Regions from separate parts of the Stenotrophomonas sp. YJH_SMC_4 genome, predicted to be linked through region 1. Evidence: predicted binding sites of a transcription regulator. Region 1 holds the regulator's gene; each other region holds the start of a gene.

Region 1 (2,197 bases):
CGAAGGCCCGAACGGCGTGCTGGTGGTGCCGGCCGCGTCCGGCCGCCGGCACATGGCCGAGCTGGCCCCGGCCGAGCACGTCGGCCTGGTCAACGTGTTCTCCGAGCTGGAACGCGAACTGGACATCATGGTGGTGGACACCGCCGCAGGCATCACCGACGGCGTGCTGACCTTCTGCCAGGCCGCGCAGGACACCGTGGTGGTGGTCTGTGACGAGCCGGCCTCGATCACCGACGCCTACGCGCTGATCAAGGTGCTGTCGCGCGAACGCGGCGTGGACCGCATCCAGGTAGTGGCCAACATGGTGCGCGACCCCAACGAGGGCCGCGTGCTGTACGAAAAGCTGACCCGCGTGTGCGAGAAGTTCCTCGCCGATGTCTCGCTGAACTACCTGGGCTGCGTGCCGCAGGACGACTGGCTGCGCCTGTCGGTGCAGCGCCAGCAGCCGGTGGTGAAGGCCTACCCGTCCAGCCCGGCCGCGCTGGCGATCACCGAGATCGCGCGTCGCACCGCACGCTGGCAGGCGCCGACCGAACCGCGTGGCGGCGTCGAGTTCTTCCTCGAGCGCATCCTCAAGCAGCGCGGGGTGGCCGCATGAAAGGCGCAGCCCAGTACAGGGAAGTCCAGCGCTCGGCGGCCAACGAGGTCATCGCCCAGCATTCGGACCTGGTGCGGCGCATCGCCCACCACCTGGCCGCGCGGTTGCCGGCCAGCGTTGAAGTGGACGACCTGATCCAGGCCGGCATGATGGGCCTGATCGAAGCGTCGCGCAGCTACGACGCCGACCAGGGCGCCTCGTTCGAGACCTATGCCTCGATCCGCATCCGCGGTTCGATGATCGACGAGATCCGCCGTGGCGACTGGGTGCCGCGCTCGGTGCACCGCCGTGCACGCGATGCCGCCGCCACCATCCGCCGCCTGGAACAGAGCAGCGGCCGCGCCGCCAGCGCCACCGAAGTGGCCGCAGCGATGGAGATGCCGCTGCCCGAATACCTGCGGTTGATGGAAGACGCCGCCCGTGGCCAGGTGCTGAGCCTGGAGTCGCGCATCGAGGACCAGGGCGAGCTGGACACCGTCGCCCAGGGCGGCCCGACCCCGCAGCAGGTACTGGAGCGTGGTGAGTTCGGCCGCGAGCTGGGCAAGGCCATCGGCCACCTGCCCGAGCGCGAACAGCTGGTGCTCTCGCTCTACTACGAGCAGGAACTGAACCTGAAGGAGATCGGCGCGGTGCTCGGCGTGAGCGAGTCGCGGGTCTGCCAGATCCACGGCCAGGCGGTGCTGCGCCTGCGTGGCCGGCTCAAGATTTTCGAGGCGGCGGACGCCGGCCTGGAAGAATGAACATGCCCGAGGCGGCTGCCCCCGGCCGCCCGGAATGAACAACAAAGGAACTCTGCTTTGAACAAGAACATGCGCATCCTGATCGTCGATGACTTCTCGACCATGCGTCGGATCGTCAAGAACCTGCTGGGCGATCTGGGCTTCACCAATACCGCCGAAGCCGAGGACGGGCATGCCGCGCTGTCGCTGCTGCAGAGCCAGCCGTTCGATTTCGTGGTCACCGACTGGAACATGCCGGTGATGACCGGCATCGAGCTGCTGAAGGCGATCCGTGCCGATGCCAAGCTGAAGACCCTGCCAGTGCTGATGGTCACCGCCGAAGCCAAGCGCGAACAGATCATCGAAGCCGCCCAGAACGGCGTGAACGGCTACATCATCAAGCCGTTCACTGCGCAGACGCTGGAAGAGAAGCTCGGCAAGATCTTCGAACGCCTGGCGGCCAGCGCCTGATGGATACCACGGTCGACAAGAGCGCCCTCTCCCTGCGCCTGCAGGAAGCCCTGGACGCACTCGAGTCCGGTGACGAGGCCGCCTGGCGGCAGCGCATCGACGGACTGGTCGCGCTGCGTACGCAGCCGATGATGAGCGGCCTCTCGCGGCTGGCCCGCGAGCTGGGGCAGGCACTGGGTGAGCTGCCGACCGTGCCCAGCGAGGCCGGTGAGCTGGACGACGCCTGCGCACGCCTGGACCACGTGGTGGCAATGACCGAACAGGCCACGCACCGCACCCTGGACCTGGCCGAGGAATGCCGCAGCCTGACCGAACAGCTGCGTGCTGAAGGCCTGCAGCCGGGCCAGGACGCGCAGCTCGAGCGCATCCGCCACAACCTGACCGAGATCGCCCTGACCCAGAGCTACCA
Region 2 (2,197 bases), on a different contig from region 1:
TACAGCGCCTGGTCGGCGGCCTTGATCACTGCCGCTGGCCGCTCATCCACGCGGCTGTCTGCCAGCCCGATGCTCACCGTCACCTGCACTGTCTGCCCGCTTCCGCCGCGTCCGCGCTGCCGGCGCCCCGTTTCATCGTCGCGGCTGCGTGTGCTCCGGTCGCGCAGCTGCATGCGGGTGTCCTCGATGGTCTGCCGCAGCGCCTCGACTGCATCCACGCAGGCCGCTGCGGGACGATCCAGGAACACCACCGCGAACTCCTCGCCGCCATAGCGGAACGCCCGGCCACCATCGCCCACCCGGCCCAGGCGCGAGGCCACCAGGCGCAGCACATCGTCGCCGGTGTCGTGGCCGTGGGTGTCGTTGAACGACTTGAAGTGGTCCACGTCCACCATCGCGATGCTGTAGGTGCCGCGCGCCCGCTGCAGGGTCTCATTGAAGGCGCGGCGCCCCGGCAGGCCGGTCAGCTCATCGCGGAAGGCCATATGGAAGGACTCCTGCAGCATCGCGCCCAGCATCAGCAGCAGGGCCGCACTGGCCAGTGCCGGCAGCAGCACCGGCTGCAGGAACACCCGTGGCAGCATCCACCACAGGCACAGCAGGGCCAGCAGCATCGCCGTGTGCAACGGGCGCGGATGCCGCCAGGCCTGCCAGCCCAGCGCGGCGGTTGCCAGCAGGAACAGCAGCGCTGGCAGCTGTGCCAGCGCGTTCCAGTCGGCCGGAATCCAGCTCCAGTGGCGGTTGGACAGCAGATCGTGCATGCCCCGGGGTTGCTGCGTGGCCAGCAGCAGGAAGATCATCAGCGCGGCGCCACTGGCAACACCCCGCAGCAGCAGGTCGCGGCGGCGGCGGCCGCGCTCGGGCCACAATGCCAGGCCCGCGAACAGCAAGGGCAACCAGGCCGAAATGGCATGGAAGCGCAGCGGTGTCAGCGCCGTGACATGGCCGCTGTGCAGGTAGCCGCCCACGTCCTGGTGCAGCAGCGCGAACACGACCGCCACCACCAGCAGCAGGCAGAGCGTACGCACCTGGTGGTAGAGCAGGGCAAGGCCGGCGCCGAGGCAGGCCAGCAGCCAGGGCAGGATGCGTTGGGCCGGGCTGGCAACGTCTTCGTTGCCCAGTGCTGCCCACAGCACCACGGCAACCAGCACGGCGGGCAGCACGAACAGGTAATGCGCAGGCTGGCGGAGCGGATGCAGGGGCAAGCAGGAATTCCAGCGCGGTGACGACGCGGCCGCAGCATTGCCGTTAGCGGCGTTCGCACCGGCTTCTTGAATGCGGGATGGTCACGCATGTGAACGCGTTGACGTCGAACGATGACATCGCACTCACCCTCTTGCGCAGATGCTGCCCGGATGGACAGCGTAGCCACCGCCGTCGCTGCCCCGCAGCGCGATCTCGCCCGCCAGTACGCATGTGTGCGGAACCGCAGCATGCACCTGGCAGCCCCCCTCAGCGCCGAAGATGCCATGCTGCAGAGCATGGCCGATGCCAGCCCGAGCAAATGGCACCTGGCCCACACCACCTGGTTCTTCGAACGCTTCGTGCTGGCCGGCTTCCCACCTGCACCGGCGCATGACCCTGCCTGGGACTACCTGTTCAACAGCTACTACAAGAGCCTCGGCCCGGCGCATGCCCGGCCGCAGCGTGGGCTGCTGTCGCGGCCATCGCTGCAGCAGGTGCGCGACTACCGCCAGCAGGTCGATGCACAGGTGCAATCGCGGCTGGCGGCAGGCGACCTTGATGAGCAGGCACTGCAGCACCTGCAGTTGGGCCTGCAGCACGAACAGCAGCACCAGGAACTGCTGCTCACCGACATCAAGCACGCGTTCTGGTGCAATCCGTTGCAGCCGGCCTACCGCGAGGACCTGCAGCCTGCAACCAGCGCTGCCAGTGCGCAGGGCTGGATCGAGTCGCCCGAGCGCATCGTCACCATCGGCGCCGCAGCCTGGCCGCAGCACACCGCCTTCGCCTACGACAACGAATCGCCGGCGCATCGCGTGCTGCTCCCCGCGCACGCACTGGCCGAGCGCCCCGTCAGCAATGCCGAGTACCGCGCCTTCATCGACGCCGGTGGCTACCGCGAACCGCGCTGGTGGCTCAGCGAAGGCTGGGCGCTGCGCGAAGCCGAGGGCTGGCAGCACCCGCTGTACTGGGATGACGCCCTGCAGCGCGAGTACACCCTGGGCGGTTGGCG
Region 3 (2,197 bases), on a different contig from region 1:
CAGAACAGCTCGACGGTGCCGGCGCCCATGCTCTGCTGGGCAACCGGCTTGTGCGGCGGGCGTTCCCATTCGCTGCGCAGTTCGCGCAGGCGGCTGCCGGTGCGCTGCAGGGCGGTGGCGATCTCTTCGTCGAACACGCCGCCATTGCGGTGCAGCAGTTCCTGCAGGGCCACCGCTTCGCGGTTGATCGCGGTCAGGCGGTCCAGGTGGGTGTGCACGCCGCCCAGCGCCTGGGTGGCGATGTCTTCGAACTGCAGGGCGCGCACGGCTTCGGCTACGCTGCCATCGATCGAACGGGCGCACTCGGACACTTCGCGCATGCCGTCACCCAGCGAGGCGTTGATCTGCGCGACGTTGTCGAGCATCGCCGCCGCTTCCTGGCGCGCTTCGCGGGAGCGGTCCATGTCACGCGAGGCCATGTGCGAGACCGTCTCGCGCACCTTGGCGATGGCGTCCTTGGAGCTGTGTGCCAGCTTGCGGATCTGCTCGTTGAAGGTGGTCGAGCGCTCGGACAGGTTGCGCACTTCGTCGGCGACCACCGCGAAGCCGCGACCGGCTTCACCGGCACGTGCCGCTTCAATGGCAGCGTTCAGGGCCAGCAGGTTGGTCTGGTCGGCGATCGACTTGACGTCTTCCAGCAGCGCGAAGATGCCATCCAGGTGCTGCGCCATCTGGTCGATGTGCTGCACGGTGGTGCTGCTCTGGCCGCTCACCTGTTCCAGCGCTTCGACCAGCTGTTCCATGCGGTGGCTGGCGTGCTGGGCGAAACGGGCAACGTCGAGGCCGGCGTTGCCTTCGTCACCGGCGCGGTCGACGATGCGCGACAGGGCCTGGCTCTGCTGGCGCGACTTGCGGTTCATCGCATCGAAGCTGCCACCGAGGCTGGAGACGGCCTGGCGGATCAGGTCACGGGCGCGTTCCACTTCGCCGCGCGAACCCTCGATCTCGTTGCCGACGAAATTGCGCAGTTCGGTCAGCAGCTGGTCCTGCTCACGCAGGACACGGGCGTGTTCCGGGGAACGGTGTGCCTGGGCGCGGGTGGTCCACCACGCAAAGCCGAGCCAGCTCAGCGTCATCGTGGTCAGGATCGCCCAGCGCAGGGCGGCCGGCCATTCGAAACCGATGGCGAAGGGGAGCAGCAGGGTCAGAGCCAGGGGGGCGGCCAGACGGATGAAAATGCGTGAGTACATGGACGTTCTCGGGAGGTGCACGGAGGATGTATCGGCCGTACCCCCTTTCTCTTTAACGTCGATATGCCTCGAAGTGCATTCTGAATGCGCCGGTTTTCCGGCGCCTTGGCGGCTTCGGGGTCAGAGCCCATTCCTTGCCGGAAAGGGATCCGACCGCTGGGGCAGACAGCAACGGGGTCGGATCCCTTTTCCATGGAAAAGGGCTCTGACCCCACACCCTCAGGCCAGCTGCCGGTCCACGGCCTCGATCATCGCCTTGCGGCTGAACAGGAAGTCCCAGTAGCTGCCACCCAGCTGCCGCCACAGCACCGCCGCGCGCACCGCGGCCAGCAGCAGGGCGCGGATCTCGGCCACCACGCCAGCCTGGCCCAGGTAGTGCGGGTTGCCCTGCACCATGACCCGCGGCTTGAGGTGGCTGATGGTGTCGGCGTAAAGGCCTCCCAGGTTGGCCAGCACGTCCGGGTGGCCGCTGTCGCCCAGTTCGGTGGCCTGGCGCTGGGCGCGCTCGATGCCCGAGGCGACCTTGTTCACGGTGGCGCCATCCTGAACGAAGCGGCGCTCCAGCTGCAGCACCGACAGGGCCAGCTTGGGCAGGATCGGGTCCTGGCCCTGGCTGCGGAAGTAGTTGTGCAGCAGGCGCAGGCCGGACTTCAGTGCATGGCGGTCACCGAACACCTCCTGCGGCGAGGACGCATCGACACGGAACACGCTGTCCACGGCGGTGCGCACGGCGGCGGCGTCGGAATGGCCGGTATCGGCGATGCGGCGTACCTGCTGCAGGGCCTGGGCAATGCCGGCCAGGGCCAGGACGCGGTCGTCGACAGTGAAACTCATGCAGCGATTACCTCAAAAGGGGAAGGGGTGGTGCGCAGGCGCTGTTCCAGCGGCGCATCGGTGGCGGCGATCACCGCGCCACCCAGGCACACGTCACCGTCATACAGCACCAGTGATTGACCGGGGGTAACGGCGCGCTGTGGGCGCGCGAAGGTGACCAGCACGCTGCCATC
Region 4 (2,197 bases), on a different contig from region 1:
ATGCTTCATTACTTCGATCAGCCGGTTCTGCACCTGCACATGCGAGCCGACCAGCGCATTGGTCTCGTGCACCATGCGCCCGTAGTCGCCAGGAAAAGCACTCTCGTCCATGCGATAGCTGAGGCTGCCCGCGTCGTGCTGGCGGGCCAGCTCGCCCTGCGCCGCCATCACCGACTGCAACTGCGCCTGCATGCGCTGCATCGACCTGAGCAGCTGCGTCACCTCATCGTTGCCGGACGCGTCGATGCTGTTGTCCAGCCGCCCGTTGGCGATGCCGTCGGCCAGCTTCACCGCACCTTCCAGCGGGCGGGTCAGGCTGCGGGTGATGGCCCACGCGGCCAGCGAGCCCAGTAGCAGGCTCAACGCGCCGAACACGATCGACAACGTGCCGGTCCAGGATTCGGTTGAACGGTATTCCTCGCGACTGCGCTCGGTCAGTGTCTCCTGATGCCGCAGCAGGGTCGAGATCGCCTCATTCCATGCGGTGGCCAAGCCGTGCTCGGCGAGCAGTTCCTTGGCCGCGCCGTCGAAATCACCGGCCTTCATGCGCTCGTGCAGATGCTGGGTGGAGGCGTCGGTGGCCTTGCGTGCCGCGTCGATTTTCGCCACCAGGGCATCACCAGTGGCGTCGCGTGGAATCTTGATGTACTTGGCCCAGATACCGTCGTAGGTCTGCGACAGCTCCTGCGCCTTCTGATAATCCTTGTCGAAATCCTCACCGCGCTTGATCACCATCAGCCGGCGATGCATCAGCACCGCGTTGTTGGTATCCAGCATGTCGTTCAACAGCCGCATCTTCACCATGTTGACGTCCACCACTTTCTCGAACTGGGCGGACTTCAGGTGGTTTCCGTACAGCACGAGGCCAACGATGGCCACGATGAACAGCAGCAGCAAACCGAACCCGGCACCCAGCCGGGATCCCACTCGAAGGTTGCGTAAGGCGAGCATCTCAATTCCCTTGATCATGGCCGTATGATCGATGGCGGCGCAGGCAGGGGAAACTTTATGGGTCGATATTATTATATCGATCTAAAACTCTGGAACTGTGCAGACAGGTGTGAAAGCGAGCGACCCACGGGGCCTTATATCCATAAGGTATATCGCCACGCGTAGCGAGAATGGGATCAGGCAGGGACCTGCCAGCCCGTTGCGCGGCATTACGGGGCAGCTGGCCCCGGGAAGACCAGATCCTTCCCGAGCCTTGCCGCATAGATGCTCTCGAACTGGAAAGAGAGCACAAACCGGAACTCGCACGCCCCGGCGTAACGCTTGATGAAGTGGCAGATTTCCTCCCAGGCACGTTCAAACCCGCTCGCGCGGAAATGAAACGAGCCGAGCAGGCCCACCTGCCACTTGGCTTCGATCCCTTCCGCAACGACAGCTTCCGGTGGGTGGACGATGCTGAATCCGAAGCCCGTGTTGGAGGCTGGAAGATACCCATGCAGATCGTCAGTACCGTCGGAGTACTCGGCCTGGATCGAATCCAGCACGTGCAGCACGGCAGCCAGGTCGGCACCGGCTTCGACCTCGAGAAACAGCGAAATGCTCACTGCTTGCTCAAGCCGATAAGGGTATGCCGGTTGAAGAACCGCATCTTTCCCTCGATTGTGAAGTCCGTGCGCCTGATCTCGCCCAGCATCATCTCGCGCTGCGCTTCGTTCAACGTGCACGGCTCAAGAACATTCGCCTCCAGCACGAGGCCTGGCGGCGCCAGTCGCAGCTCGACAATGCAGGCATTGCCCTCGATGGGAACACCTGCTGGCCACGCCGTCATTGCGATCGCACGCATTTGCTCCTGATACGCCACCCGCTCCGCTTCCTCGATCTGCGGGTCCTGTTGATCCGGCGGGTTCGCCGCCACATGCAGAGCAGACTGAGTGGGCGTTGGCTCTGATATCGAACCAACGATCAGTTTGATCAGGGTGTTCTGTGAGGCCATTACCGCCAAGGCGATTACCAGAGCGGTGTAGCTGACACCACCAGCCTTCTGCAGCTCAAGGTGCCGCCGATGTTCCCCGCGATGCTCGGCATCAACCTTGCGGATAATCCTTCGGCAATGCGCCAGGTACAACGGATTCGCCAGGATTCCTGCAAGTACGCGAAACGCCACGAACGAGAGCAAGGACAACCATGGCAGCCCCAGCAGCACGAAGGTGGTCATCAGCAACGGCGAAAGGATGAACCAGATCGCGCC

The links. The regulator FliA, encoded in region 1, starts transcription of late flagellar genes. The targets are predictions, from matches to a motif close to TAAAGTTTNNCNNNCNNNGGCCGATAA.
Region 2: AC5P9F_RS17745 (GGDEF domain-containing protein) is a predicted target of FliA. The motif match lies at 1,249-1,275, and genes of this name have one in related genera.
Region 3: AC5P9F_RS11110 (methyl-accepting chemotaxis protein) is a predicted target of FliA. The motif match lies at 1,219-1,245, and genes of this name have one in related genera.
Region 4: AC5P9F_RS01605 (methyl-accepting chemotaxis protein) is a predicted target of FliA. The motif match lies at 983-1,009, and genes of this name have one in related genera.

Annotation. Positions count from the first base shown of each region.
Region 1 is NZ_JCAFUR010000026.1:30,894-33,090, forward strand. It holds gene AC5P9F_RS19355 (MinD/ParA family ATP-binding protein) at 1-598, shown strand, start outside; gene AC5P9F_RS19360 (RNA polymerase sigma factor FliA) at 595-1,338, shown strand; gene cheY (chemotaxis response regulator CheY) at 1,396-1,788, shown strand; gene AC5P9F_RS19370 (protein phosphatase CheZ) at 1,788-2,197, shown strand, end outside.
Region 2 is NZ_JCAFUR010000019.1:6,240-8,436, reverse strand. It holds gene AC5P9F_RS17745 (GGDEF domain-containing protein) at 1-1,205, opposite strand, end outside; gene egtB (ergothioneine biosynthesis protein EgtB) at 1,356-2,197, shown strand, end outside.
Region 3 is NZ_JCAFUR010000006.1:11,803-13,999, forward strand. It holds gene AC5P9F_RS11110 (methyl-accepting chemotaxis protein) at 1-1,190, opposite strand, end outside; gene hflD (high frequency lysogenization protein HflD) at 1,410-2,024, opposite strand; gene mnmA (tRNA 2-thiouridine(34) synthase MnmA) at 2,021-2,197, opposite strand, start outside.
Region 4 is NZ_JCAFUR010000001.1:326,297-328,493, forward strand. It holds gene AC5P9F_RS01605 (methyl-accepting chemotaxis protein) at 1-951, opposite strand, end outside; gene AC5P9F_RS01610 (hypothetical protein) at 1,161-1,553, opposite strand; gene AC5P9F_RS01615 (DUF2628 domain-containing protein) at 1,550-2,197, opposite strand, start outside.